3 regions of the Kitasatospora sp. NPDC059577 genome follow, and region 2 is predicted to be linked to each of the others. Evidence: riboswitches for the same ligand, from Rfam matches in the RefSeq annotation. Region 2 holds a riboswitch; each other region holds the start of a gene.

Region 1 (9,269 bases), on a different contig from region 2:
GCCCCCGGGTCAGCCCGCCGTGGCGTGGGGGCGGCCCGCCGGGCGGGGCCAGGTGTGGTGGTGGCGGTCGATGACGTAGTGGTGGTCGTGCCGCCAGGCGCCGCCCGCGGTCGCGTGCGCGTCGGCGAGGTGCGGGTGGCCGGCGGGCAGGTCGGTGTGCAGGTGCTCCAGCTCCTCGGGGTCGCGGGCCGGCCACAGGGCGGCGGCGCCCGTCGCGGCGGCCAGGGCGACCCCGCCGAGGACGACCGCGGTGACGGGCAGTCCGGCGCCGGCGGCGAGCCATCCGGCGAGGGGGTAGGTGAGCAGCCAGCAGGCGTGCGACAGGGAGAACTGGGCGGCGAACGCGGCGGGCAGGTCGGCGTCGGCGGCCGAGCGGCGGATGAGGCGCCCGCCGGGGGTCAGCACGGCGGAGCTGCCGGCGCCGACGAGCGCCCAGGCGGCGAGCAGGGCCACCCACGTCCCGGTGCCGGTCGGGGCGGCGGAGATCGCGGTGACGGCCGCCAGGACGGCCGGCAGGGCGAAGGCGGCGGGCAGCATGACGGCGCGGTCGCCGACCCGGGCCAGCACGCGGGGCAGCAGGAGCGCGGTGAGCATCGAGCCGACGCCGTAGGCGCCGAGCGCGAGCGAGACGGCCCCGGCCGGGCGGTGGAAGTGGTCGCGGACGACGTTGACGGTGTCGACGAAGACGATCGCGCCGGCGGCCGCGACCGCGAGGTCCAGGGCGAGCAGGGCGCGCAGCCGGGGAGTGGCCCGGAACAGGCGGGCGCCCAGGGCGGCCCGGGCGTGGCCGCCGCCGGTGCGTTCGACCGGGGCGGGTTTGGGCAGGACGGCGGAGACGACCAGGGCGGCGGAGGCCAGGAACCCGACCGCAGTCCCGGCGAACAGCCAGTCGTACGAGACCGCCGACAGCAGCAGCGCGGCGAGCGCGGGACTGAACAGGGACTCCAGGTCGTAGGCCAGCCGGGACATCGACAGCGCGTCGGTGTAGTCACGCTCGGCGGGCAGCACGTCCGGGATGGTGGCCTGGAACGTCGGGGTGAAGGCGGCGGAGGCGGCCTGGAGCAGGAGGATCAGCACGTAGACCTGCCAGACCCGGTCGACGAACGGCAGGGCGAGCGCGACGCAGGCCCGGGTGAGGTCCATCGCGACCATCAGGGTCCGCCGGGGCAGCCGGCCGGCGAGCGCGCCGGCGACCGGGGCCACGGCGACGTAGGCGACCATCTTGATCGCCAGCGCGGTGCCGAGGACGGCGGAGGCGTCGTTGCCGGCGATCCGGTAGGCCAGCAGGGACAGCGCCACGGTGGCCAGGCCGGTGCCGACCAGGGCCACGGCCTGCGCGGTGAAGAGGTGGCGGTAGGTGCGGTTGCGCAGCACGGAGAGCATGGGCGTCGTCCCGGTGGGCCGTGGGGTGGTCAGCCCATCATAAAAACAAGTGCGTACCTGTGCACCTATTCGTCGAAACTCGGCCCCGGCCGTGCGGTGCGGTCGGCGCGTGCGCCGCCCGGGCGTGTGCCTGCCGGCGCGTGCGCCCCGCCGACGCGGGTCAGTCGTGCGGCGGCAGGTGGCCGATCTGGTGGTCGGCGACGTTCAGCGCCTCGTCGACGAGCCGGCGCAGGTGGCCGTGGCGCAGCGAGTAGACCACGCGCCGGCCCTCCTTGCGGGTGGCGACGAGGCCGGCCAGCCGGAGCTTGGCCAGGTGCTGGCTGACGGACGGCCGGGCGGCGCCGGTGGCCCCGGTCAGCGTGGTGACGTCCGCCTCGCCGCGGCCGAGTCGCTCCAGCAGGGCGAGCCGGGTCCGGTCGGCCAGCAGGGTCAGCACGGACGCGGCGACGTCCAGGCGCTCCTCGGCCCGCTGCTGCGAGCGATGCGCATCTGCTCGATCGGTGCCGGTGCTCATCCGCCCATCGTAGGGCGTTCCCGTGCGCACCTGCGCGCACATCCGCCCGTGGAGCCGCCGGGGCCGCTCCCGTCCGGCGGCGCCGCTCGCCCGGGTCCCGGACGGCGGCGGGGCGCACGCGCGGACCGGCCGCCGCGGCGATCGACGTGAGAGGCTCGTCCCATGGAACAGCGCGTACTCGGCCGCACCGGCCGGCCCGTCTCGATCGTCGGACTCGGAACCTGGCAGCTCGGCGCGGACTGGGGGGACGTCCGTGAGGAGGACGCCCTGGCCGTGCTGGAGGCCTCCGTGGAGTCGGGCGTCACGCTCTTCGACACCGCCGACGTCTACGGCGACGGGCGCAGCGAGCGGCTGATCGGCCGCTTCCTGAAGGACCGCCCGGACGCCGAGGTCTTCGTCGCCACCAAGTTCGGCCGCCGGGTCGAGCAGCGGCCCGAGCACTACCACCTCGCGAACTTCCGTGCCTGGGCGGACCGTTCACGGTCCAACCTGGGCGTGGAGCGGCTCGACCTGGTGCAGCTGCACTGCCCGCCGACGCCCGTCTACTCCTCGGACGAGGTCTTCGACGCGCTGGACACCCTGGTCGCGGAGGAGCGGATCGCCGCGTACGGGGTGAGCGTGGAGACCTGCGCGGAGGCGCTGACCGCGATCGCGCGCCCGGGCGTGGCGAGCGTGCAGATCATCCTCAACGCGTTCCGGCTCAAGCCGCTGGAGCGGGTGCTGCCCGCCGCCGAGGCGGCCGGCGTGGGGATCCTGGCCCGGGTGCCGCTGGCCTCGGGGCTGCTCTCGGGCCGCTACAGCGAACGCACCGTCTTCCCGGCGGACGACCACCGCACCTACAACCGCCACGGCGAGGCCTTCGACCAGGGCGAGACCTTCTCCGGGGTGGACTTCGCCACCGGCGTCGAGGCGGCCGCCGAGTTCGCCGCGCTCGCGCCGGAGGGCGCCACCGCCGCCCAGACGGCGCTGCGCTGGATCGTCCAGCAGCCGGGCGTGACGACGGTGATCCCCGGCGCCCGCAACGTGGCGCAGGCGCGGGCCAACGCGGCCGCCGCCGGCCTCGCGCCGCTGCCGCCGGCCACCCTGGCGGCGGTGCGGGAGCTGTACGACCGCCGGATCCGGCCGCAGGTGCACGACCGCTGGTGACGGCGGGGCGGGCGGTGCCCGGACGGCCGTGATCCCGGGGGCGGGGGGGGGGGGGTGGGCGCCCCCCCCCCCCCCCCCGCGTCCGTGCGCCCTGCGGAGGCCGTCCGCGTGCCTGGGCAGCCGCCCCCCGCTCTGGCACCGTGGCGCGGACGATTCCGGATCCGCGGAGGAGGCACCCCATGGCACGGCGCTGGCTGGTGACGGGCTGTTCGTCCGGACTGGGGCAGGCCCTGGCCGCCGCGGCGGCCGAGGCGGGGGACGAGGTGGTGGCCACCGCCCGCAAGCCCGCCGCCCTGGAGGACCTGCGACGGCGCCACGGCGGGCGGATCCTGCCGCTGGCACTGGACGTACGGGACGCCGAGCAGTGCCGCAACGCCGTCGCCGCCGCGGTGGACCGGCTCGGCGGCCTGGACGTCCTGGTCAACAACGCCGGCAACGGCGTGTTCGGCACCGTGGAGGAGGTCGGCGACGAGGAACTGCGCGACCAGCTGGAGACCCTGGTGGTCGGCCCCTGGCGGCTGGCCCGGCTCGTGCTGCCGGTGCTGCGCGCCCAGGGCAGCGGGCACGTCCTCAACGTCTCCTCGCTGGCCGGCCGGATGTCCTTCCCCGGCCTGGCCGCGTACGTCACCGGCAAGCACGCGCTGGAAGGCATGACGCAGGCCCTGGCCGCCGAGGCCGCGCCGTTCGGCATCCGGGTCGCCGCCCTGGAGCCCGCCGGCTACGCCACCCGCTACGGCACCTCGCTCACCGATGCCGCCGACCGCTCCGCGCTCTACCGGGACGCCACCGAGCCGATGCGCGAACAGCTGCGCGGGATGGCGCAGTTGCCGACGGTCAGCCGACCCGAGGACTTCGCCCGGGACGTCCTGCGGATCGTCGCCGCCGACACCCCGCTGCCGGTGCGCATCCCGGTCGGCGCCGGGAGCCTGGACTCCATCGCGGCCGCCGTGCACGCGGGTGCGGAGGAACTCGCCGCCGTCCGGGGCCTGTTGGACGGGTGACGCCGACCGCGGGCGTCGGGCGCCGCCGGAGCGGACGTGGACCCTAGCCCCGCTCGGCCGCGGGCGGGTCGAAGGCGCGGAAGAGCGAGAGGTCCGGTGCCTGCTCGCGGATCGCGGTCCACCGCTCCTGGAAGGCGTGCCGCAGGCGGGCGGGCGGCCAGGGGGAGGGCCGCAACTCCGGGGGGAGGAGCGGGTCGTGCTCCAGCGCGTGGCCGAACGCGTCGGCCAGGCGCAGTGCGGTGGCGACGAGTCCGGTGGAGCCGTGCGGGGTGCCGGTCGGGCCGCCGGCGGGGGCGTCCTCGACGGGGTGTCCGAGGGCGTCGGCGAGCGGGCCGTACGCGGCGAGGGTGTCGGCCGCGGGCCACAGGCGTTCCGCGGTGGTGGCCGGGTCGGAGAATCCCGGGCCGGTGAGGCGGGTGGCCTCCGCGGTGATGAGGTAGGTGTCGACGGTGGACCGCGAGGTCTCGTCGGTCAGTTCCCGTACGAGGTCGTGCGGGCTGACGTAGGTCCCGGGCGCGAGCGGGACGCCGCCGAGCCGGGTCAGCGCGGTGCGGAGCGCGTCGCGTTCGGCCCGGCGCTGCTCGGGGACGGAGAAGGCGTAGAGGCGCCAGAGTCCGTCCCAGGGGGCGAGTCCGGTGTCCTGCGCGTAGGCGAGGGCGACGAACCGGGCATCCGCGTCGGTGCGCAGCCGGCCCGCGTCGGTCAGGTGGAGGCGGCCCTTGCGGCCCCGCCCTTCCTGGCGCAGCACGCCCGCCGCCTCCAGCCGGCGGACGGCGAGCCGCACCGGCTGGTCCGCGAGGCCGGCCGCCGCGGCGACGTCGTAGACGTAGTCGAGCGAGGCGGTGCCCCGGGGGTCGAAGCAGGCTTCGACGACCGTGCGCGGCGCGGGCTTGTATTCGGGCACGGGAGTCCTCGGTTCGTGACGGCGCGTCCCCGGGCGGGGCGTGCGGCCACTGTGCCACACCGGGGCGGGCGCTCCCGCGGACCGCGGGCGGGGCGGCCGCCCCGGGTGCGGCGGCCGGTCCGACCGGCCCGGCGCCCCCGCCGACGCGGGGTCAGGCGCCCTCCCAGGGGTAGCCGTGGCGCCGGAAGGCGGAGGCGATCGCGGCCTTGCCGCCCTCGACGTCGTCGTCGAAGAGGACGCGCCCGACCGGCGACTCGATCCGCACCTTGCCGCCGTGGCGGAAGACCCCGCCGACCTGGTCACGGGTGATGACGCGGGTGTCGTCGCCCTCGGTGATCGTGATGTCCTCGTCCGAGATGCGCAGCGTGGCGCTGTGGTACGTGAGGAGGAGCCCGGCGACCAGGCCGGCGACGGCCAGCAGTACCGGCCGTCCGACGACCATCGCCGGGGAGTCGAAGGAGCCGAGGAACCGCACGGTGTCCGCGTACGGGATCGGGTGCCGGGCGGCGAACCCGAGGAGCCAGGGGACGGCGAAGCCGAGACCGGCTCCGGCCGCACCGCAGAAGGCCCAGACGACCAGCTTGGTGTCCAGCGGCATCCGGAGCTCGGTCGGGGTGGCCGGAGAGCCGGGATCGTTCTTCATGAATACGACCGTAGCAGATCCGATAGATATCGGCGGCCGATGGCCGGCACCGGCCGGGGGGCGGGTGCGCGCCACGGCGGGCGGCGCCCGGCGGTGCGGCGTGCCCGTCTCCCGTGCGCGGTGGGGGGAGGTTTGGCGAGCGGCCCGGGGAATCTTGTATGGTTCCTGGCGAATCATCCAGAGGGGTGGAGGGACCGGCCCTACGAAGCCCCGGCAGCTCCCCGGTCGACCCGGCGTCCGAAGTACGCGCCGTGCCGTCCGGGATCAGTGCCAACTCCGGCCTGCCGCCACTGTGGCGCGGGAAAGATGAGGAGACACGGTGCTCTCTGTGCTGTCCTTCGCCCGGGCGCTTCCCGCCCCGGCCCTTTCGCGTACCCGTCTCGTGCCCGGCGCAGGCAATCGGCCGACTTCTCCGGCCCGTCCTCGCTGACCACCCCCCCGCTCCCCGCGGGGAGCCTCCGTGAGCACGGCCCGCCCGCCGCTCACGGGATCTGAGACGGAGTACCCATCCATGCAGAACGCGAGCGGTGTCGGCGTGCTCGACAAGATCACCTCGATCCTCGGCACCCTGGAGGCCGGTCCCACCACCCTGGCCGGACTCGTCGCCGCCACCGGACTGGCGCGGCCCACCGCCCACCGGCTGGCCGTGGCACTCGAACACCACCGCCTGGTCACCAGGGACATGCAGGGCCGGTTCGTCCTCGGCCCCCGGCTCGGCGAGCTGTCGTCCGCGGCGGGGGAGGACCGCCTGCTGGCCGCCGCCGGCTCGGTCCTCACCCACCTGCGGGACATCACCGGCGAGAGCGCCCAGCTCTACCGCCGGCAGGGCGAGATCCGGATCTGCGTGGCCGCCGCCGAACGCCTCTCCGGCCTGCGCGACACCGTTCCGGTGGGCATCACCTTCCCCATGAAGGTCGGCTCCGCCGCACAGGTCCTGCTCGCCTGGGAGGAACCCGAGCGGCTCCACCGCGGCCTGCAGGGTGCCCGGTTCACCGCCACCGCGCTCAGCGGCGTACGGCGCCGCGGCTGGGCGCAGTCCATCGGCGAGCGCGAACTCGGCGTCGCCTCCGTCTCCGCGCCCGTCCGCGGACCGTCCAACCGGGTCGTGGCCGCCGTCTCCGTGTCCGGCCCGATCGAACGGCTCACCCGGCACCCGGGTGCGCAGCTCTCCCGGGCCGTCGTCGAGGCGGCCGACCGCCTCACCGAGGCCCTGTGCCATGCCTGACCGGGGCTCCCGGCCCCTTTTCGCGCCGGTCACGCCCGGCCGAACCGGGCCGCGCCGCGCCCCGCTTCGGCCGGTTCGGCCCGGTCGGGCCGCGGTCCGGGGCCCGGGCGCGGCCCCGGTTCGGCCCCGTTTCAGCCCCGGGGTTGCAGCACGGCGAGGGAGGGGCGGGGGATGCGGCCGATGACCGAGCCGATCAGGGTGCCGATCGACACCCCGAACAGCGCCGACACGGCCGCCAGCACGGCCTGCGCCCCGTTGCCGACCTCGATCTGGGCGGTGTTCAGCAGGCCGAAGGAGCCCGGCACCACGATCCAGAACGCCGGGAGGTAGAGCACCTGCCAGAGCGGACCGCCCGGCAGCCAGTGCACCAGGGTGGCCGCGCACGCGGCGGAGACCGCCCCGGCCAGGCCGCCGATCGCCGCGCCGTGCGCCATCCCCACCGTCACCTGGACGGTGGCGCTCACCGCGATCACCACGACGATCCACGGGACGGCCGAGGGCGGGGTGTGGACGTTGACCACCAGCCCGGCCACCGCGATCGCCAGCCCCAGCCCGATCACCCACCAACTCGGCTTCGCCACCTGGACGTTGGCCAGCGCCGAGGCCGGCATGCCGGTCGCGGTCGCGGCCGCGACCAGCCCCGCGAGGAACAGCGTCAGCTGCACCGCGCCGGACACCAGCCGGGCCGAACCCGCACTGGCCGCACCCGCGGCGATCTCCGACAGTCCGGTGACCAGCAGCCCGCCCGGCAGCAGGATCGCCAGCGTGGCCACGATCGTCCGCAGCGGGCCGTCCAGCAGCGAGGCCCGCGCGAGCGTCAGGACCAGCAGGGAGACCAGGAACCCGGCGGTGACGGGCAGCAGCGGCCGCAGGTACGGCATCCGCCGGGCGAGCACGGTCAGCCCCACCACGATCAGCGAGCCGAGCCCGGCCGCCAGCACGTTCGCCGCCGCCGGCTGCAGGAAGAGGCAGACGCCCACCCCGACCGGCAGCGCCCCGAGGTCCGCCACCCAGGTGGGCCAGTGGGCCGGCGCCCGCCGGATCCGGTCCAGTTCGGCCAGGGCCCGCGGCCCGTCGAGCTCACCGGCGCGCAGCCGGTGCACCAGGTGGAGGACGTCCGCCGTCTGCTCGAACCGCAGGGCGGCGCCCACCGGCTGGAACCTGGCGCCCTCGTCGGGGCCCAGGGCGACGAACAGCCCGTTGGTCAGGGCCGCGACCCGCACCTCCGGAGCGCCCGACGCCCGCCCCAGGCCGCGGAGTTCCTCCTCGACCTCGTGGACGGGAAGGCCGCCGCCCAGCAGGGCCTCGCCGAGGTCGAGCAGCAGGCGGCAGAGCGGGTCGGGCGGGGCGCCGTCGCCCCGGACCGATGGAGACTTGGTGGACATGGCAGGTATCGTCCCATCCCGCCCGCTTCGGTCCGCGTGTGCCCCGGTCTGATCGGTTCCCGCCGGGTCGGTCCCTGTCGCCGAACCCCGGCCCCGCCCTGCTGCCGCCCCGCCCGTGCCCGGCCGCCCGTACCCGCTGCCGTCGCCCCGCCTCGGGCGTCCCCGGCCGGGCCGCTGGTCGGTCGGACCCGCTCACGGGCGGTACCGGCGGTACTTCCGGCGGTCCGCCGAACGTGATGTGAGGCCCGCGTGAAGGTCGCGGGTGGGGCCGGTGATCGGCCGTTGATCGGACGTAGACGCCGAGCCTGGAGCATCGGGAACCGGAGGGAACCGGTTCGGAGGCCACAGCCTGACCACCGGGGCCAGTACGGCCGGACCACGGGCCGCGCGGGCACCCAGTGCTGCGGCCGCCGGACCGGACCTCCAGCGAGAGTCCGAACCACGGAAGGGCAGACGAGGCATGGACAGCGGGCAGTCGGTGCAAGCGGTGAGGACGGCGGCGGGCTTCGGCGAGCAGCTGCGGGTACGGCGCGAGCGGATCGGGCTGACCCAGCAGTGCCTGGCCGATCACGCCACCCTGAGCGTGCGGGCCATCCGGGACATGGAGAGCGGCCGGGTGCGCCGGCCCCGCAACGAGACCGTCCGGCTGCTGGCGGACGCGCTGCGGCTGGAGGGCCGCAGCCGCACGGACTTCGAGGAGGCCGCCCGCCGGCACCCGCTCGCCGACGAACCGGCGACGGTGCCGGCACCGGCCGCGCCGCCGGTGGCGCGCGGGGCGATCGTCGGCCGCGAGATGGAGACCGAGGTCCTGGTCGACGCCTTCGCCGTGCACGGGGACCGGCTGGTCTCGCTGGTCGGCCTCGGCGGGGTGGGCAAGACCCGGCTCGCCCTGGAGGTCGCCCGCCGGGTGCACCTGGCCGCCCGCTGGTCGGTGCGCTGGGTGGACTGCGGCGGCGGCCCGCACCCCTGGCGCGGCCTGCCGGACGGCCTCGCCCGGGACATCGGCGACCGGCCAACCCTGCTGGTGCTGGACGGCGCCGACAACGGGGTGGACGCCGGACAGCTGGA
Region 2 (9,269 bases):
AGGCCCAGATCGGGTTGATCGTGGCGATCGCCGAGATGGCGGCGATCAGACCGAACACCAGGAAGAAGAAGCCACCGGCCTTGGCCATGTAGACCGGCATCAGCGGCATGCCGACGACGTTCTTCTCGGTCTTGCCCGGGCCCGCCCACTGGGTGTGCTTGTGGTAGAAGACCAGGATCAGGTGCGCCACCAGCAGGCCGAGCATGATGCCCGGGATCAGCAGCACGTGGATGGTGAAGAACCGCGGCACGATGTCGTGGCCGGGGAACTCGCCCCCGAACAGGAACATCTGGACGTAGGTGCCCACCAGCGGGACGGCGAGGATCGCGCCTTCCATGAAGCGGATACCGGTGCCCGACAGCAGGTCGTCCGGCAGCGAGTAGCCGAAGAAGCCGTCGAACATGCCCAGGATCAGCAGCAGGAAGCCGAAGACCCAGTTGATCTCACGCGGCTTGCGGAACGCGCCGGTGAAGAACACGCGCATCATGTGCACGAGCATCGCGGCCACGAAGACCAGCGCGGCCCAGTGGTGGATCTGGCGGATCAGCAGACCGCCGCGGACCTCGAAGCTGATGTCCACCGTCGAGGCGTAGGCCTCGGACATCCCGATGCCCTTGAGGGGCACGTACGAGCCGTTGTAGACGACCTCGGCCATCGACGGCTTGAAGAACAGCGTCAGGTAGACGCCGGTCAGGATGATGATGATGAACGTGTAGAGGCAGATCTCGCCCAGCATGAAGGACCAGTGGTCCGGGAAGATCTTCCGCAGGTTGGCCTTGGCGAGGGAGTAGATCCCCAGCCGGCCGTCCGTCCAGTCAGCTGCGGCTTCCCACTTGTTGGCGGGCTTGTCACGCGTGCTGGAGGGCTTGGCGGCACCGGTCGTGGTGCTGCTCGCGCTACTCATCGAGCACGCTCCCAGAAGCTCGGGCCGACGGGCTCCGCGAAGTCGCCGGTGGCGACCAGGTTGCCCTTCTCGTCAGTGGTGATCTTCAGCTGCGGCAGCGGGTGGCCGGCCGGGCCGAAGATGACGCGCGCGCCGTCCGCCAGGTCGAAGGTCGACTGGTGGCAGGGGCAGAGCGCGTGGTGGGTCTGCTGCTCGTACAGGCTGATCGGGCAGCCGACGTGGGTGCAGATCTTGGAGTAGGCGAGGATGCCCTCGAAGCCCAGGTCCTTGGACTTGTCGTCCTTGATGTCCTCCGGTGCGATGCGCACCAGCATCAGGGCGTCCTTGGCGATCTGCTGCTGGAAGTCCTCGTCGTGCGTGGAGAGGCCCTCCGGCATGGCGAAGGTCAGCGAGCCGACGGAGATGTCCTCGGGCTTCATCGGCAGCATGGTGTTCATGTTGATGAGAGCCAGCGGCTTGGCCTCCGTCGCCTCCTTCCAGCCGGTCTCCTGGAGCTTGTTCTCCGGGAGCGGGCCGAGGTCGCGGAGCAGGACCACGCCGGAGAGCGGGACCAGCGCCATCGAACCGATGAGGGTGTTGCGGATCATCTTGCGGCGGCCGAAGCCGGACTCGGCGGCGCCGGTCTTGAACTGCTCGATGACGTCCGCGCGGACCTCGTCGTCGGCCTCGATCGGGTGACGCTCGGCCGGCAGCTCGACGTCCGACATCAGGGTGCGGGCCCAGTGGACCGCGCCCGCGCCGATCATGAAGAGCGCGACGCCGAGGGTCAGGCCCAGCGCGAAGTTCAGCGCGCTGACGTGACCCAGCGGGAAGATGTAGACGATCTTGTCCGGGTCGATGGTCACGTACGAGGCGATGAAGCCGACGGTGGCGAGCATCGAGATCACGAACATCAGCGAGACCTGGCGCTCGGCGCGCTGGGCGGCCCGCTCGTCGATGTCGGTGCGGCGGGGCTCGTGGGCCGGCAGGCCCGGGTCGGCGAAGGGGTTGCCGTGCTCGGCGACCTCGCCGGCGGAGCCGTGCGACTCCGGGAGGTTCTCTTCTGACATGTCGTGGCTCATGACTTCTTGGCCTTGGTGGTGTGGGCGGCGACCCAGATCGCGACCGCGATGAGCGTGCCAAGACCGAAGATCCAGCCGAACAGGCCCTCGGTCACCGGACCGAGGCTGCCGAGCGTGAGACCACCGGGGTTGGGCTCTTCGCTGGTGGTGTGGCGGACGAAGGCCACGATCTGCTTCTTCTGCTCCTCGGGCATGGTGCCGTCCGGGAACGACGGCATGTTCTGCGGGCCGGTCTGCATGGCCTCGTAGATGTGCTTCGCGTCCACGCCCTCAAGCGACGGGGCGTACTTGCCCTTGGTCAGGGCACCGCCCTGGCCGGCGAAGTTGTGGCACTGGGCGCAGTTGGTGCGGAACAGCTCGCCACCCTTGGAGATGTCCTCCGGGTTGGTCGAGGTGTACTGCTCCTCCGTCGGGGTCACCGGGCCGGGACCGAGGGAGGCGACGAAGGCGGCGAGCTGGTCGATCTCGGCCTGCGTGTAGATGTTCTTCTTGCGGGGGACCTGGGCGCCGGGCTGCTGGGCCGGCATGCGGCCGGTGCCGACCTGGAAGTCGACAGCGGCGGAGCCGACGCCGACCAGGCTCGGACCGTCACTGCCGCCCTGGCCGTTCAGGCCGTGGCAGGAGGAGCAACCGACGGCGAAGAGCTTCTTGCCCTCATCGATCGCGAGCGACTGCGCGGCGACGTCGGCCTGCGCCTTGTCGGCGGGAGCGAACGCGGCGTACAGCCCCCCGGTTGCCGCCAGGGCGAGAAGTAGGACGACCAGCGCCGCCAATGGGTGGCGCCGTCGTGCGGAGAGCTTTTTCACGGAATAACCCCGGTGTCAGGATCTGGTCGACTGGTGGGTGCACCCGGCGGCCGGTCTGGCCGGCACGAGGCTGCCTGTCTAGGGCTGCGCGCGCGGTCGGTCGGTGGGAGCGTCGGCACCGGCAGAAGCGGCCCGTCGCCGGTGAGGGCGGGGGCCGCAGCCGGTGGCCAGCGACCTGATCAGCTGGTTACTTGATCAGGTAGATGGTCGCGAACAGGCCGATCCACACGACGTCGACGAAGTGCCAGTAGTACGACACGACGATCGCGGCGGTGGCCTGCTCGTGCGTGAAGCGCTTGGCTGCGTACGTCCGTCCCAGGACCAGCAGGAAGGCGATCAGACCACCCGTCACGTGCAGGCCGTGGAAGCCGGTGGTCAGGTAGAACACCGTGCCGTACGGGTCGGAGGACAGCGACAGGCCGTCCTTCTTGACCAGCTCGGTGTACTCGTAGACCTGGCCGCCGATGAAGACCGCGCCCATCATGAACGTGATGATGAACCACATGCGGAGCTTCTTCACGTCACCGCGTTCGGCGGCGAACACGCCGAGCTGGCAGGTGAGCGAGGAGAGCACCAGGACGGTGGTGTTGACCGAGGAGAACGCCACGTTGAGGGCGTGGGCCTTCTCGGTCCAGAACTCGGCCCCCTTGACGGAGCGGAGCGTGAAGTACATCGCGAAGAGGGCCGCGAAGAACATCAACTCGGAACTGAGCCAGACGATCGTTCCGACGCTGACCATGTTCGGCCGGTTGACCGATCCGTGCGCGTGCCCGGTTTCTACTGCTGTTGCTGTCGCCACGACGGACATTATGTCGGTCCCTTATTCCGTCTTCACGCCGGGGGGTGTCCCTCGGAGTGTCCGGTGCGTGCGGTATGCCCGCTTGGGGGCCGGCGGGGTGCCCGGATGGGGGCTGAGCAGCGGCGTGTCCCTTTTCTGACGGTTCCTCGGAGCGGCCTGCGACCCCGTTGCCCGGCGCGTCGCTGCACGGTCGGAGCAGCCGCGGGAGGTAGGGGGAGCGGCCCGGGTCGGCCGTACGGGTGGACCGGGCGGGTCAGGGTGACGCGCCGTCCTCCGGGCGGGTGAGCCCAGGGCGCGGCGGCTTGAGGAGGAACGTGCGCGAGGGGCACTCGGCGGAGGGTGATCGGGAGTAGCATCCGGATCAGGCGAACGTGGTCCGGATCACACTTGAGGGAGCAGGGCCCATGGCGTACACGACCGATGAGACGCTCACCGTTCTCGTCTACAGCGACGACCGCAACACCCGCGAGCAGGTGCTGACGGCGCTCGGCCGCCGGCCCGCCGAGGATCTTCCCGAGCTGTCCTACCTGGAGTGCGCGACCACCCCCGCGGTGCTCAAGGCACTGGAGAAGGGCGGCGTGGACCTCTGCGTGCTGGACGGCGAGGCCGTCCCGGCCGGCGGGCTGGGGCTCGGGCGGCAGTTGAAGGACGAGATCTACGGCTGCCCGCCGGTGCTGGTGCTGATCGGCCGGCCGCAGGACTCCTGGCTCGCCGCCTGGAGCCGCGCCGACGCCGCGATCTCCCACCCGGTGGACCCGGTGGCGCTGGCCGAGGCGGTCGCCACCCTGCTGCGGGCGCGGCTGGCGAAGCGGGCTCCGGCCGCTCGTTGAGCGGTCCCGTCTCAGTAGTAGAGAAGAGGGGGCCATCGGCGCCCCGCCGCTCGATAGGCTGGCTCCATCCGTACGGACGTCCCCCGGAGCGGGGGAACCGACAACAGCTGGAGTCAGCCATGGTGAACGTGAACCCTGCGAACGGCGGTAGCGACCCCGCGCAGGTGGTCCGCTCCTGGCCGGACCTCCTGTCGGCGCTGTTGAAGGGGGAGGACCTCGACCGCTCCTCCACCGCGTGGGCGATGGACCGGATCATGAGCGGCGAGGCGTCCCCCGCCCAGGTGGCCGGCTTCATGATCGCCCTGCGGGCCAAGGGCGAGACGGTCGACGAGGTCAGCGGTCTGGTGGACGCGATGTACGCGCACGCCGAGCCGCTGGACGTCCCCGGCCCCGCGGTGGACATCGTCGGCACCGGCGGCGACCGCGCGAAGACCGTCAACATCTCCACGATGTCGGCGATCGTCGCGGCGGCGGCCGGCGCCAGGGTGGTCAAGCACGGCAACCGGGCCGCCTCCTCGTCGACCGGGTCCTCGGACGTGCTGGAGAAGCTCGGCGTGGCGCTGGACCTCCCCGCCCGGCGGATCGCCGAGGTGGTCGAGGAGGTCGGCCTCACCTTCTGCTTCGCGGCGAAGTTCCACCCCTCGATGCGGCACGCCGCCACCGCCCGGCGCGACCTCGGGGTGCCGACCGCCTTCAACATCCTCGGCCCGCTGACCAACCCGGCCAAGGTCACCTCGCACGCGGTGGGCTGCTTCGACACCCGGCTCGCCGGGCTGATCGCCGGGGTGCTCGCCCGGCGCGGTTCGACCGCGCTGGTCTTCCGCGGCGACGACGGACTGGACGAGCTGACCATCACCACCACCTCGCGGGTGTGGGTGGTGCGCGACGGAGTGGTCACCGAGACCTCCTTCGACCCGCGCGAGGTCGGCATCGAGCTGGTCGGCATCGAGACGCTGCGCGGCGGGGACCCGGCGTTCAACGCCGAGGTCGCGCGCCGGCTGCTGGCGGGGGAGCGCGGGCCGGTGCGGGACGCCGTCCTGCTGAACACGGCGGCGGCGCTGGTCGCGCTCGACCTGGGCGACGCGCCGCTGGCGGAGCAGCTCGCGGCGGGCATGGCGCGGGCCGCGGAGGCCATCGACTCGGGTGCGGCGCAGGAACTGCTGCGGCGCTGGTCGGAGGCCACCAGCCGGAGCTGAAGCGGTGGTCGGGAGCCCGTGCCGGTGCGCCGGCGCGGGCTCCCGGCGTCCGCGGAGGAGGGAGGGCGCGTGCGCTGTCCGGATGGTGGATACCCGTTTGACCGCCCGCTGGACGCGACCCTAGAGTCGACGGCAGGTCATGAGTGACAGCGTCAAGCCCCAGCTTGCTGTCCGGCAACCCTCCGTCCGTGGCGGGGTGCCCTGGGTGAGGACCGGGTCGCCACGGCACACCGTCCGTGCGGCAAGCGCGGACGCCCGACGACTAGCACTCCCGGGGTCCCCATACCCCGAAGGAGTGCATCCTCATGTCCCTCGCCACCGAAACCTGCGCCCCCCTCGCCGTCCTCGGCGCCGACGTCCAGGTCCCGCTCGCCAGCGGTGAGAAGGTCGGCTACGCGGCGCTCGACTACGCGGCCAGCGCCCCGGCGCTCCAGCGGGTGTGGGACGACGTCGCCGCCTACGCGCCGTACTACGGCAGCGTGCACCGCGGGGCCGGCTACCTCTCGCAGCTGTCCACCGACCTCTTCGAGCAGAGCCGCCACACCGTCGCGGGGTTCCTCGACCTGCGCGAGGGCGACCAGGTGGTCTTCACCCGGGCCACCACCGACTCGCTCAACCTGCTGGCCTCCGCGGTTCCGGCCGGCACCCGGGTGTTCGCCTTCGAGACCGAGCACCACGCCTCGCTGCTGCCCTGGGCGCACGCCGGACTGGACGTCACCTACCTGCGCGCGCCGCGCTCGCGCGCCGGGGCGGTGGCCGCTCTGGACGCCGCCCTCGCCCAGGCGCCCGAAGGCCCGAAGCTGCTCTGCGTCACCGGCGCCTCCAACGTGACCGGCGAGCTGTGGCCGGTCGCCGAACTGACCCGGACCGCGCACCGGCACGGCGCCCGGGTGGTGCTGGACGCCGCCCAGCTGGCCCCGCACCACCGGGTCTCGGTGCGCGAGCTGGACGTCGACTGGATCGCCTTCTCCGGCCACAAGCTCTACGCGCCGTTCGGCGCCGGGGTGCTGGCCGGCCGGGCGGACTGGCTGGACGCGGCCGAGCCGTACCTGGCCGGCGGCGGCGCGACCCGGACGGTGGCCCGGGAGACGGACGGCTCGGTGGCCGTGGAGTGGCACACCGGCCCGGCCCGGCACGAGGCCGGTTCGCCGAACGTCATCGGCGCCTACGCGATCGCCTCGGCCTGCCGGGCACTGGGCGAGGCCGGCTTCGACGCGCTGGAGGCCCGCGAGCGGCAGCTGGTCGACCGGCTGACGGCCGGGCTGGCGGAGATCCCCGAGGTCAGGGTGCTGAACCTGTTCGGCGCCGGCTCGGCGCGGGTGGGCGTGCTGTCCTTCGTCGTCCGGGACTGGAACAGCTCGCACTTCTCGGCCGCGCTGTCCGCCGAGTACGGCATCGGCGTGCGCGACGGCCTGTTCTGCGCCCACCCGCTGGTGCGCACCCTGCTCGGGGACGAGGACGTCGCGCCCGGTCCGGTCTCCGAGTGCGGTGCGCCGGAGCCCTCGCTGCCGGGCGAGCGCAGCCTGAACGCGATCCGGGTCAGCTTCGGAGCCGGGACTCCGGACGAGCACGTCGACCGCTTCCTGACCGCCGTCCGCGAGCTGGTCACGGACGGCGCGGCGTGGAACTACCGCAACGAGGGCGGGCGTTGCGTCGCGACGGTGCAGGTCGACCGCGGCCGCCGCGAGGGCTGAGCCGGAGGCGCCGCTACTCGTCCAGGCCGAGGGCGAAGGCCGCTTCCAGGTCGTGCTGGGAGTAGGTGCGGAAGGCGATCTGGGTCTCGGTGTGGGCCACGCCCGGGACCTTGTTGAGCCGGCCCGGGATGACCTCGGCCAGGTCGTCGTGACGGCGCACCCGGACCATCGCGACCAGGTCGTACCCACCGGTCACCGAGTAGACCTCGCTGACGCCCTCGATGGAGGCGATGGCCTCGGCGATCTCCGGGATGCGGTCGACACTGGTCTTGATCAGGACGATGGCGGTGATCACTGTTCCGGCTCCTTTGTGGGGTGCCGCCAGCGTATCGGGCGTCAGCCGGGTCGTCTCGGGGGGTGGCGGACCACGGTGCAGGCGTAGAGGAACCCGGCCGAGAAGCCGATCACGTGGACCAGGTAGGCCACCCCCGGGCCCGCCGCGTGCACCGACCACCACTGCAGGGCGAACCAGAGGCCGAGCACCAGCCAGGCCGGGAAGCGCAGCGGCAGGAAGAACAGCAGCGGGACGAGGGTCGTCACCCGGGCGCGCGGGTGGAAGCGCAGGTAGGCGCCCAGGACGCCGGAGATCGCGCCGGAGGCGCCGATGAGGACCCGGGTGGAATCCGGCGAGTGCGCCTCGGCGAGCGCGAAGCCGTACGCGGCCAGGCTGCCGACGGCCAGGTAGAAGACGGCGTACCGGGCGCGGCCCAGCCGCCGTTCGACGGTGGGGCCGAAGACGTGGAGGAAGAGCAGGTTGCCGAGCAGGTGCAGCCAACCGGCGTGCAGGAAGAGGCCGGTGAGGGCGGACAGCGCCGGGTGCTTGCCCGGCGTCGGGGCGGCCGGGCAGCCGGGGACCGGGTCGGGGGCCTCGGCGAGCTGTTCGGTGGTCAGCGATCGTCCGGTCAGGAGTTCGGCCGGGACCGCGCCCCAGCGCTGCTCGTACCGCTGCTCCGCGCAGACCCGGGTCTGGCCGGTGCCGTACAGCGGATTCAGCCCGGCGGCCGGGCCGAGGAGGAAGACCAGGGTGTTGACCGCGATCAGGGCGTAGGTGACCGCCGGGGCGGCCGCCTCCGGCCGGTCTCCCCGCTCGGCGGTGTGGTCGGGGGCCGCGAGCGCCATGCGGCCAAGCATCCCTCCGGGCGCCGCTGGTGACACGGCGGTTTACGGCAGGTGGACTAGCCCCGCTATTCCGCTGACCGGTGGTCGCGATGGTTGCCCCAGGCAATAGGCTTGGCACGGGCATTCCCGCCTCCCGCCGCCGACGCCGGGGCTCCGGGGGGAGCGCCTAGCCCACGCAGGGACCACCCGAGAGGACCCCCGATGACCGTCCCCGCCCTGACCGCCGAGACGCGCTGGCGCTGCACCCTGTGCGGCAACCTCACCCGCTTCGACGTGACCCGCACCGCGCGGGTGACGGAGTTCCTGCACTTCGACCTGGCCGGCGACTCCGAGGTCGAGGAGACCGAGGTGCTGAGCGAGACCGTCGAGTCGGTGCGCTGCCGCTGGTGCAACGCCGTGGACCAGGTCGAGCTGGTGGCCCGTCCGGGTGCCGAGGGCGCGGAGGCCCCGACCGAGCAGGGCTGATCACCGCGGAGCGGCGGGCGGTGCGCGGCGCGCCCGTCCGCCGCACGGGACAATACAGACAAGACACACGGAGCGTGACGACAGGGGGCAGTCGCGGCCGTACCCAGCCGGAAACAGGATCGGAGCCGAGGACGTGGTGGACGCAGCGAAGGAGCCCGGCGAAGCGCAGGGGCTTCGGCCCGCTGCGCAGACGCCGGACGCCGGGACGGGAGCGGCGGAGAGCGCCGTGCCCGCAGCCGGTGAGCCAGGGGTCGGCGGGTCCGGGCACGGCGGTGCGGAGGGCTTCGCGGCGGAGGGCGCCTCGTCCGGTGCCTCCGACGCGGCCGGCTCCCCGACCCCCTCGGAACTCCCCGGGTTCTCCGGCCCCGCCGCGGAGCGCGCCGTCGAGAAGCTGG
Region 3 (9,269 bases), on a different contig from region 2:
TCGCGCACGCCGGCCAGGTGCTCGGGACGCAGTACGGGATCCCGTTCGTGTCCTCGTCCCGGGTGCTCTTCTACAACAAGGCGATGTTCCGGCAGGCGGGGATCACGCAGCCGCCCGCCACCTGGAACGAGCTGAAGCAGGACGCGGAGAAGATCAGGGCCAAGGTGCCGGGCGTGACCCCGTACGGTCTCCCGCTCGGGCCGGAGGAGGCACCGGCGGAGTCCATGCTGTGGACGCTGAGCGGCGGCGGGAGCATCTCCGACGACGTCGGCAACTACACCATCGACAGCGCCCAGAACCAGGCCACCTTCAGCTGGCTCAAGAGCAACCTGGTGGCGACCGGGCTGACGTACCCGGACCCGGGGAAGATGAACCGCACCCCGGTGTTCCAGGACTTCGCGGCCGGCAAGGTCGCGATGCTCAACGGGCACCCGACGCTGCTGCGGATGGCGACCGCGGGAAACATCGACTTCGGGACGGCGCCGATCCCGAAGAAGGACGGCGTCGGACGGACCGGGAGCCTCGGGGTCGCGGACTGGATGATGGCGTTCAAGGCGAACGGGCACAAGAACGAGATCAAGAAGTTCCTGTCGTTCGTCTACAACCGGGACAACCAGCTGAAGTTCGACGAGCGGTACAACCTGCTGCCGGTCACCCAGGACGCGTTCGACCGGATGTCGACGGACCCGAAGCACGCCGACCTCAAGCAGTTCGCGGTCGGGCTGGCCAACGCGAGCTTCTACCCGTTCGGGGACCCGGCGTGGGGCGAGGTCAGCAATCGGATCAAGGCCGGGATCGGGCAGGCCGTGACGGGCGATCCGAAGCAGGTGCTCGGGGGGCTGCAGGACGCGGCGGTGAACGAGGCGACGCGGGTCCGCAAGTAGCGTCCGGCCGTGGGGCCCGGTCCCGGGGGTTCCGGGGCCGGGCCCCTGCGCGTCCGCGTCCGCGGGGGGAACGCGCTCGGGGGAACGCGTCCGGCGGGAGCGTGATCAGGGGGAGCGTGGTCAGGGGGAACGCGCTCAGGGGAGCGTGATCGCGTAGGCCTTGCGGAGGGTCTCGTGGACCGTCCAGGTGGTGCGGTCGCCCTCGCGCAGCACCGCACAGTCGCCCGGACCGACCTCCAGGGTCGAGCCGCCCTCGACCTCGATGGTGGCCCGGCCGCTGAGGACCACGAACATCTCGTCGGCCTCGACGTCCGTGACCACGCCGGGGGTGATCTGCCAGATGCCGCGCAGCTGTCGGCCGTCGGCGGACTCGGAGAGGACCCGGCCGGTGACCTCGGGCGTGCCGGAGACGATCTGCGCGGGGTCGAGCGGGTCGGGTTCGAGGTCGGCGGCGGGGATGTGCACGGCGAAGCTGGGCGTGGTCATGGGGATGACGCTAGCCGGGCCGGCGAAGCGGTGGGGCGAGCACTGTGTGTCGGGGTCGCGCGGGAGAATGACACTCCGTAGTGGCGGGCGGAGGTGTGCGCGGTGGGCGAGCTGAGCGAGCGGGATCGGGCGGTGCTGGCGCTGGAGGGGCGGCAGTGGCGGACGGCGGGGGCCAAGGAGCGGGCGATCAGGGAGGAGCTGGGGCTTTCCTCGACCCGGTACTACCAGCTGCTGAACGCGCTGCTGGACCGGGAGGAGGCGCTGGCGCACGCCCCGGTGCTGGTGAACCGCCTGCGGCGGGTGCGGGCCGCCCGGCGGGAGGCCCGCTGACGCGGGCGTTCGACGCGGGCGTTCCGTGCCGGGACCGGGGGTAAGGGCCTCGGTATGGGATTCGAAGAGACGTGGGTGCCGGGGACCGAGGCCGGGCGGGACGGGGTGCGGGCGATCCTGCGGGCGCCCCGGGACACCGTGATCGGCCTGGACTTCGACGGGACCCTGGCACCGATCGTGGCCGACCCGAGCCTGGCCCGCGCGCACCCCGGGGTGGCCGGCGCGCTGCGGGTGCTGGCATCCGAGGTGCGGGCCGTGGTGGTGGTGACGGGACGGCCTGCGGCGCTGGCCGTGGAGTACGGGGGACTGGCCGGGGTGCCCGGGGTCGTGGTGCTGGGACACTACGGCGCCGAGCGGTGGGAGGACGGTGAGCTGACGGCGCCTCAGGTGCACCCCGGGGTGGCGGGTGCGCGGGAGGCGTTGCCCGGGGTGCTGGCGCGGTCCGGGGCGCCCGAGGGCACCGGCCTGGAGGACAAGGGCCGTTCGGTCGCCGTGCACACCCGGCGGACGGCGGCGCCCGAGGAGGCGCTGGAACTGCTGCGGGCGCCGGTCGGGGCGCTGGCGGCCGAGCACGGACTGGTGGTGGAACCCGGCCGGCTGGTGCTGGAACTGCGGCCGCCGGGCGTGGACAAGGGGGCGGCGCTGACCGGCTTCCTCCGGGAACGGGCCGCCGGATCGGTGCTGTACGCGGGGGACGACCTGGGGGACGTGGCGGCCTTCGCGGCGGTGGAGAAGCTGCGGGGCGAGGGGATGGCCGGGCTGCTGGTGTGCAGCGCGGCGGTGGGGGACGCACCGGTGCGCGAACTCGCCGACCGGGCGGACCTGGTGGTCCCGGGCCCGGCCGGCGTGGTGGAACTGCTGGAATCGCTGGGTCAGGCGCTCACAGCGCGTTGAGCTGGTCGAGGAACCACTGCTGCGGGGGGAGCGCGGTGGCCGCCGCCGCGAGGCGCTTGGTCCGGTCGGCGCGTTCCGCCTCGGGCATGGTGAGGGCGGTGTGCAGTGCGTCGGCGGTGGCGATGACGTCGTACGGGTTGACCGTCAGGGCGTCGTCGGCGAGTTCCGCGTAGGCGCCGGCCTCCCGGGAGAGGACCAGGGCGCAGCCGCGGTCGGAGACCACGGGGACCTCCTTGGCCACCAGGTTCATGCCGTCCCGGATGGGATTGACCAGGGCCACGTCGGCCAGGCGGTAGGCGGCCAGGGAACGCGGGAAGTCGTCGTCGACGTGCAGGATCAGCGGCTTCCAGGTGGGGGTGGCGAACTCGGCGTCGATCTCCCCCGCGAGGCGCCGGACGGCCGCCGTGTAGTCCCGGTACTCGGCCAGGTCGGTCCGGGACGGGTAGGCGAACGCGATGTGGACCACCCGGTCGTGCCACTCGGGGCGGGTGCGGAGCAGGTGCCGGTAGGCCTGGAGGCCGCGGACGATGTTCTTGCTCAGCTCGGTGCGGTCGACCCGGACGATGGTGCGGCGGTCGCCGACGGCCTCGCGCAGGATGGCGAGGCGCTCGTCCACGTCGGGCCGGCGGGAGCGTTCGCGCAGGAAGTCGGCGTCGGCACCGAGGGCGTGCACGCCCAGGCGGGTGGTGCGGCCGTCGTGGGTGACGGTGAGCGCCTCGTGGTCGACGGCGGCGCCGAGCAGGTCCTCGCAGCAGGCGGCGAAGGCGCGGGCCCAGCGTTCGGTGAGGAAACCGGCCCGGTCGGCGCCCAGGATGCCGGTGAGGACGTCACGGCCGACGTCGTCGGGCAGCATCCGGTAGTACTCGGGCGGGGCCCACGGGGTGTGCGAGAAGTGGCCGATCCGCAGGTCGGGACGGGCGGCGCGGAGCAGGGCCGGGGCCAGGGAGAGGTGGTAGTCCTGCACGAGCACCGCGGCGTCCGGGGCGGCTTCGGCAGCCAGCGCCTCGGCGAAGGCCGCGTTGTAGGCCCGGTAGGCAGCCCACTCGGTGCGGAACCCGGCGTCGAAGGCGGGCGCGGTGGGGGTCGCGTAGAGCAGGTGGTGGACGAACCAGAGGGTGGAGTTGGCGACGCCGTTGTAGGCGCGGGCGAAGGTCTCGGGGTCGATGTCCAGCATCCGGACGGCCTGCCCGCCGACGTCGTGGCCGGCCAGGTCGAGGCGGCCGTCGGGGGCCTGCGCGGCGGCTCTGCGGTCCGCGGCGTTGAGGGCCGCGCAGACCCAGACGGCGTTCGGGTCGTCGATCGCGGAGAGGCCGGACACCAGCCCCCCGCCGCCGCGCCGCAGGGTCAGCGTGCCGTCGTCGGCGGTGCTGAAGGACACCGGTCCCCGGTTGGAGGCCACCAGGACGGGGGCGGTGCCGGTCGCACTCGAACGTTCGGTCGTGAGATCGCCCATGGTTGGGATGTTGCCGGGGCTCCGGCGTGGCAAACCCCTCAGTGCCGGGTGGCGTATTCGGGGACGGTGTGCATCGGGGGGCGTTCCAGGGCGGTGATCTCGTAGGTGCGGGGGGTGAAGATGGGGGTGTCCCCGGCCGGGGTCCGGGGGCGGGGGTCCGGGTCGCGGGTGAACTGGGTGAGCTGGGGGTGGACCAGGTCGGCGGAGGCCTTGAGCCGGTGGGCGCGGTCGAGGCGTTCGAGGGCGGTGCGGTAGATGGTGGCGGCCATCCGGCCGAGGGCCTGGCCGTCCTGGTGGCGGTGGTGCCGGACGCCGACGTCCACCTGGGCCAGGGCGTCCAGGCCGACCAGTTCCAACGCGTCTACCAGCAGGCCGAGTTCGACGCCGTACCCGGTCGGGAAGGGCAGCCGTTCGAGCAGTGAGCGGCGGGCCGCGTACTCGCCGCCGAGGGGCTGGACGAACCCGGCGAGCTCCGGCCAGTGGAGGTTGAGGAGGGGGCGGGCGACGAGTTCGGTGACGCGGCCGCCGCCGGCCGGGACGACGGCGCCGGACTCCGTCTCCAGCGGGCGGTCGTACATGGCCTTGACCAGGTGGATGGACTCGTCGGTCAGCAGGGGGCCGACGATGCCGGAGACGAAGGCCGGGTCGAACTCGCGCAGGTCGGCGTCCACGAAGCAGACGATGTCGCCGCGGGTGACCAGCAGCGAGCGCCAGAGCACCTCGCCCTTGCCGGGGGCGGCGGGCAGCCGGGGCAGGATGGCGTCGCGGTGCTCCACCCGGGCGCCGGCCTCGGCGGCGACGGCGGCGGTGGCGTCGACGGAGCCGGAGTCGACCACGACGAGTTCGTCGACGAGCGGGAGGCGTTCCATCAGTTCGCGGCGGACGGTGCGGACGATGTCGCCGACGGTGGCCTCCTCGTCCAGGGCGGGGAGGACCACGCTGACCGTGCGCCCGGTGCGCTCCTTGGCCGCGAGGAGGGTGCGGACCGGCCGGTCGGCGGCGCTCCAGGAGCGGCGGCGCAGCCAGGACGCCGCCTGCGGGAGCAGTGCGGGAGTCGGTTCGGCGGGCACGGAAGTCTCCTCGGCGGGTCGGGTGGGACGGGTCATCTCGCGTGGCGGACGGTCCCGTTCAGGATTGACGCCTTCGGATACAGTCTTCGTACAGCGGTCGGACCTTTGCACGCCGGGGTCACCGCTGAGCGCCACCACAATTTCACAAGCTCATCCAGAGGGACTGAGGGAACGGCCCGTTGACGTCCCGGCAACCTTCTCGCGCGGCTGTCGTCATACAGGCCCCGGCGGGACAGGTGCCAATTCCGGCCTGTGGCGCGACCGCGCTACGGGGAAGATGAGGAGAGAGGCCTCGCCATCATGGCTATCGACACTGTCGCACCCTCCCCCAGCCTTCGGCCGGGGGGACCCCGACCCGTGGACCTCGGCCCGGCCGCCGCGCTGTCCTGTCGCGAGTGTGGCACCCGCTTCCCGCTCGGTCCCAGCTTCGCGTGCCTGGAGTGCTTCGGCCCGCTGGAGATCGCCTACGAGTTCGGCAGCGAGGGCGCGGAGGAGCTGCGCAAGCGGATCGAGGCCGGTCCGACGTCCGTCTGGCGCTACGCGCCGCTGCTGCCGGTGCCGGCCGACGTGGCGTCCAAGCCGAACCTGAACCCGGGCTGGACCCCGCTGGTGAAGGCGGACAACCTGGGCCGGGAGCTCGGCTTCACCGCCCAGCTGCACATCAAGGACGACTCCGGGAACCCGACGCACTCGTTCAAGGACCGCGTGGTGGCGTGCGCCATCGAGGCGGCGCGGGCGTTCGGCTACACCACGCTGTCCTGCTCCTCCACCGGCAACCTGGCCGGCGCGGTGGGCGCGGCGGCCGCCCGGGCGGGGTTCCGGTCCTGCGTGTTCATCCCGCACGACCTGGAGCAGGGCAAGGTCGTCATGGCCGGGGTGTACGGCGGCGAGCTGATCGGCATCGAGGGCAACTACGACGACGTGAACCGCTTCTGCTCGGAGCTGATCGGCGACCCGGCGGGGGAGGGCTGGGGCTTCGTCAACGTCAACCTGCGGCCGTACTACGGCGAGGGTTCCAAGACGCTGGCGTACGAGATCTGCGAGCAGCTCGGCTGGCGGCTGCCGGAGCAGATCGTGATCCCGATCGCCTCGGGCTCGCAGTTGACGAAGATCGACAAGGGGCTGCAGGAGCTGATCAAGCTCGGACTGGTCGAGGACCGGCCGTACCGGGTCTTCGGCGCCCAGGCGGAGGGCTGCTCGCCGGTGTCGGCGGCCTTCAAGGCCGGCCGGGACGTGATTCGGCCGGTCAAGCCGGACACCATCGCCAAGTCGCTGGCGATCGGCAACCCGGCCGACGGCCCGTACGTGCTGGACATCGCCCGCCGCACGGGCGGCGCGGTCGAGGACGTCACGGACGCCGAGGTCGTGGCGGCGATCCGGCTGCTGGCGCGGACGGAGGGCATCTTCGCCGAGACCGCGGGCGGGGTGACCGTCGGCGTGCTGAAGAAGCTGGTCGAGACCGGGCAGCTGGATCCGGCCAAGGAGACCGTCGCGATCAACACCGGCGACGGCCTGAAGACCCTGGACGCCGTCTCCGACGCCGGGATGACCGCCGTCATCCGCCCGACGCTGGACTCCTTCCGCGCCGCCGGCCTCGTGTCCGCCTGAACCTCCCCCGTCCCGGCCCCGCCACCCGGGGGCCCGCCCCGCAAGGCCCCACCCCGCTAGGAGAGCCATGAGCGCCAACGTCCGCATCCCCACCATCCTGCGCACCTACACCGGCGGCGCCGCCGAGGTGACCGCCCAGGGCGCGACCCTGGCCGAGGTCATCGCCGACCTGGAGAAGAACCACGCGGGCATCGCCGCCCGCCTGCTGGACGACACCGGCAAGCTGCGCCGCTTCGTCAACGTCTACGTGAACGACGACGACGTGCGCTTCGCCGAGGGCCTGGCGACCGAGATCAAGGACGGCGCCGGCGTCTCGATCATTCCGGCGGTGGCCGGCGGCTGCTGAGCCGCGAATCCCCGCCATTCGGCCACCCGTGCGTACGGAATTCCGTTCTCCGTGCGCACGGGTGGCCGGTTGCATTCCGGCTGGAATCTTTCCGAGTCGAGTCGGAGTAGAGTGTCGCTCGGTTGGGAACAGGGGTTCCCTCTCGACCGCCCGCGCCGTTCCGCCCGGGCGCGTCCGGCCGGTGAGACCGGCCCGGCAATCATGTCAGGCCGATGTCAGAATTACCGCGGGGATTTGGGTAATTCGTCCGCTATGTCCGGCGTGAAATGCCGATATTTTTCCGATTCGGCCCGTCCTGTCCCTTGATCGGGCAGTGGAATTACCGGCGGTTGACCCTGTTGCAGAGGGCGTCGGTCCGGATACATTCAGCGGCGGTCGACGCAGTCACCCGCTCACCGGACGCCGTTCGGCGCCCCGCGCGGAGGGCTGCGGCGTGCACGGCTGCGCCCAGGGGGGGTTCCCCGGGCCGGCCTTCAAACCAACCCGGGCCCGCGACCTGCGGGCACGTGAAGGGCCAGCACAGCACTAGGGGAGTTCGGAATGGCTCAGGGCACCGTCAAGTGGTTCAACGCGGAGAAGGGCTACGGCTTCATCGCGGTCGACGGTGGTGCGGACGTCTTCGTCCACTACAGCGCGATCCAGATGGACGGCTACCGCACCCTCGAGGAGGGCCAGCGGGTCGAGTTCGAGATTTCCCAGGGACAGAAGGGCCCGCAGGCGGACATGGTTCGCGCGGCGGTCTGACCCCTTCCGACTCCAGGAGCTCGGCCCGGCCCAGGGCTGGTGACCACTCGCTTCTCGACGGGCCCGCACGACACGCGTCGTGCGGGCCCGTCGGCGTTCCCGGGTGTTCCCGGCGTGTTCCCGGCGTGTTCCCGGCGTTTCCGGCCGTTCCCGGACGGCCCCGGGGCGGGCTCCGCGGCGGCTCGCGGGTCGGCGGCGGGGCTTGCACTCGACCACCCGGAGTGCTAATCATTGGCGTTAGCACTCACAGCGTGAGAGTGACAGCGGACCGGGTCGGTGAGGCCCCCGGGAGCGGTAGGGGAAAAGACCCCCGCACACCAGGGCCGTCCGTCGCGGGCACCCCTTGGTCCGAGCAGTCGACCGTGTCCCGGAGGACCACTTCTGATGGCCAAGATCATCGCCTTTGATGAGGAAGCTCGCCGCGGCCTTGAGCGTGGCATGAACCAGCTCGCCGACGCGGTGAAGGTCACGCTCGGCCCCAAGGGCCGCAACGTCGTGCTGGAGAAGAAGTGGGGCGCCCCCACGATCACCAACGACGGTGTCTCCATCGCCAAGGAGATCGAGCTCGAGGACCCGTACGAGAAGATCGGCGCGGAGCTCGTCAAGGAGGTCGCCAAGAAGACGGACGACGTCGCGGGTGACGGCACCACCACCGCCACCGTGCTCGCCCAGGCCCTGGTTCGCGAGGGTCTGCGCAACGTCGCCGCCGGCGCCAACCCGATGGCCCTGAAGCGCGGCATCGAGAAGGCCGTCGCCGCCGTCTCGGACCAGCTGCTGGCCCAGGCCAAGGACGTGGAGACCAAGGAGCAGATCGCCTCCACCGCCTCCATCTCCGCCGCTGACACCCAGATCGGCGAGCTCATCGCCGAGGCCATGGACAAGGTCGGCAAGGAAGGCGTCATCACCGTCGAGGAGAGCAACACCTTCGGTCTGGAGCTTGAGCTCACCGAGGGCATGCGCTTCGACAAGGGCTACATCTCGGCCTACTTCGCCACCGACCTGGAGCGGATGGAGGCGACCTTCGAGGACCCCTACATCCTCATCGCCAACTCCAAGATCGGCTCGGTCAAGGACCTCCTGCCGCTGCTGGAGAAGGTCATGCAGAGCGGCAAGCCGCTCGTCATCATCGCCGAGGACGTCGAGGGCGAGGCCCTGTCGACCCTGGTCGTGAACAAGATCCGCGGCACCTTCAAGTCCGTCGCCGTCAAGGCCCCGGGCTTCGGCGACCGCCGCAAGGCCATGCTCGGCGACATCGCCATCCTCACCGGTGGCACGGTCATCTCCGAGGAGGTCGGCCTCAAGCTGGAGAACGCCGGCATCGACCTGCTGGGCACCGCCCGCAAGGTGGTCATCACCAAGGACGAGACCACCATCGTCGACGGTGGCGGCGAGAGCGACCAGGTCGCCGGCCGCGTGAACCAGATCCGCGCCGAGATCGAGAACAGCGACTCGGA

What was found. Region 2 has a riboswitch for S-adenosylmethionine ahead of ACFV0O_RS07850 (aminotransferase class V-fold PLP-dependent enzyme). Riboswitches for the same ligand answer to the same signal wherever they lie in the genome.
Region 1: linked by a shared signal. The riboswitch ahead of ACFV0O_RS34660 (IclR family transcriptional regulator) and the one ahead of ACFV0O_RS07850 (aminotransferase class V-fold PLP-dependent enzyme) in region 2 are both predicted to bind S-adenosylmethionine.
Region 3: linked by a shared signal. The riboswitch ahead of thrC (threonine synthase) and the one ahead of ACFV0O_RS07850 (aminotransferase class V-fold PLP-dependent enzyme) in region 2 are both predicted to bind S-adenosylmethionine.

Annotation. Positions count from the first base shown of each region.
Region 1 covers NZ_JBHWBZ010000065.1:25,876-35,144, reverse strand. Annotated here, with positions in the region: gene ACFV0O_RS34690 (MFS transporter) at 10-1,383, opposite strand; gene ACFV0O_RS34685 (ArsR/SmtB family transcription factor) at 1,544-1,897, opposite strand; gene ACFV0O_RS34680 (aldo/keto reductase) at 2,060-3,043, shown strand; gene ACFV0O_RS34675 (SDR family oxidoreductase) at 3,223-4,044, shown strand; gene ACFV0O_RS34670 (transcriptional regulator) at 4,088-4,948, opposite strand; gene ACFV0O_RS34665 (hypothetical protein) at 5,100-5,591, opposite strand; SAM riboswitch class I at 5,762-5,904, shown strand; gene ACFV0O_RS34660 (IclR family transcriptional regulator) at 6,103-6,816, shown strand; gene ACFV0O_RS34655 (threonine/serine exporter family protein) at 6,948-8,201, opposite strand; gene ACFV0O_RS34650 (helix-turn-helix domain-containing protein) at 8,662-9,269, shown strand, end outside.
Region 2 covers NZ_JBHWBZ010000006.1:2,860-12,128, forward strand. Annotated here, with positions in the region: gene ACFV0O_RS07820 (cytochrome bc complex cytochrome b subunit) at 1-904, opposite strand, end outside; gene ACFV0O_RS07825 (Rieske 2Fe-2S domain-containing protein) at 901-1,953, opposite strand; gene ACFV0O_RS07830 (c-type cytochrome) at 1,962-2,771, opposite strand; gene ACFV0O_RS07835 (heme-copper oxidase subunit III) at 2,959-3,579, opposite strand; gene ACFV0O_RS07840 (hypothetical protein) at 3,975-4,400, shown strand; gene trpD (anthranilate phosphoribosyltransferase) at 4,520-5,596, shown strand; SAM riboswitch class IV at 5,732-5,850, shown strand; gene ACFV0O_RS07850 (aminotransferase class V-fold PLP-dependent enzyme) at 5,902-7,290, shown strand; gene ACFV0O_RS07855 (Lrp/AsnC family transcriptional regulator) at 7,304-7,585, opposite strand; gene ACFV0O_RS07860 (rhomboid family intramembrane serine protease) at 7,627-8,409, opposite strand; gene ACFV0O_RS07865 (hypothetical protein) at 8,611-8,874, shown strand; gene ACFV0O_RS07870 (NYN domain-containing protein) at 9,266-9,269, shown strand, end outside.
Region 3 covers NZ_JBHWBZ010000056.1:57,605-66,873, reverse strand. Annotated here, with positions in the region: gene ACFV0O_RS32370 (extracellular solute-binding protein) at 1-884, shown strand, start outside; gene ACFV0O_RS32365 (cupin domain-containing protein) at 1,020-1,370, opposite strand; gene ACFV0O_RS32360 (DUF3263 domain-containing protein) at 1,473-1,700, shown strand; gene otsB (trehalose-phosphatase) at 1,755-2,594, shown strand; gene ACFV0O_RS32350 (trehalose-6-phosphate synthase) at 2,581-4,047, opposite strand; gene ACFV0O_RS32345 (glucosyl-3-phosphoglycerate synthase) at 4,086-5,093, opposite strand; SAM riboswitch class I at 5,265-5,401, shown strand; gene thrC (threonine synthase) at 5,418-6,725, shown strand; gene ACFV0O_RS32335 (MoaD/ThiS family protein) at 6,793-7,071, shown strand; gene ACFV0O_RS32330 (cold-shock protein) at 7,612-7,815, shown strand; gene groL (chaperonin GroEL) at 8,200-9,269, shown strand, end outside.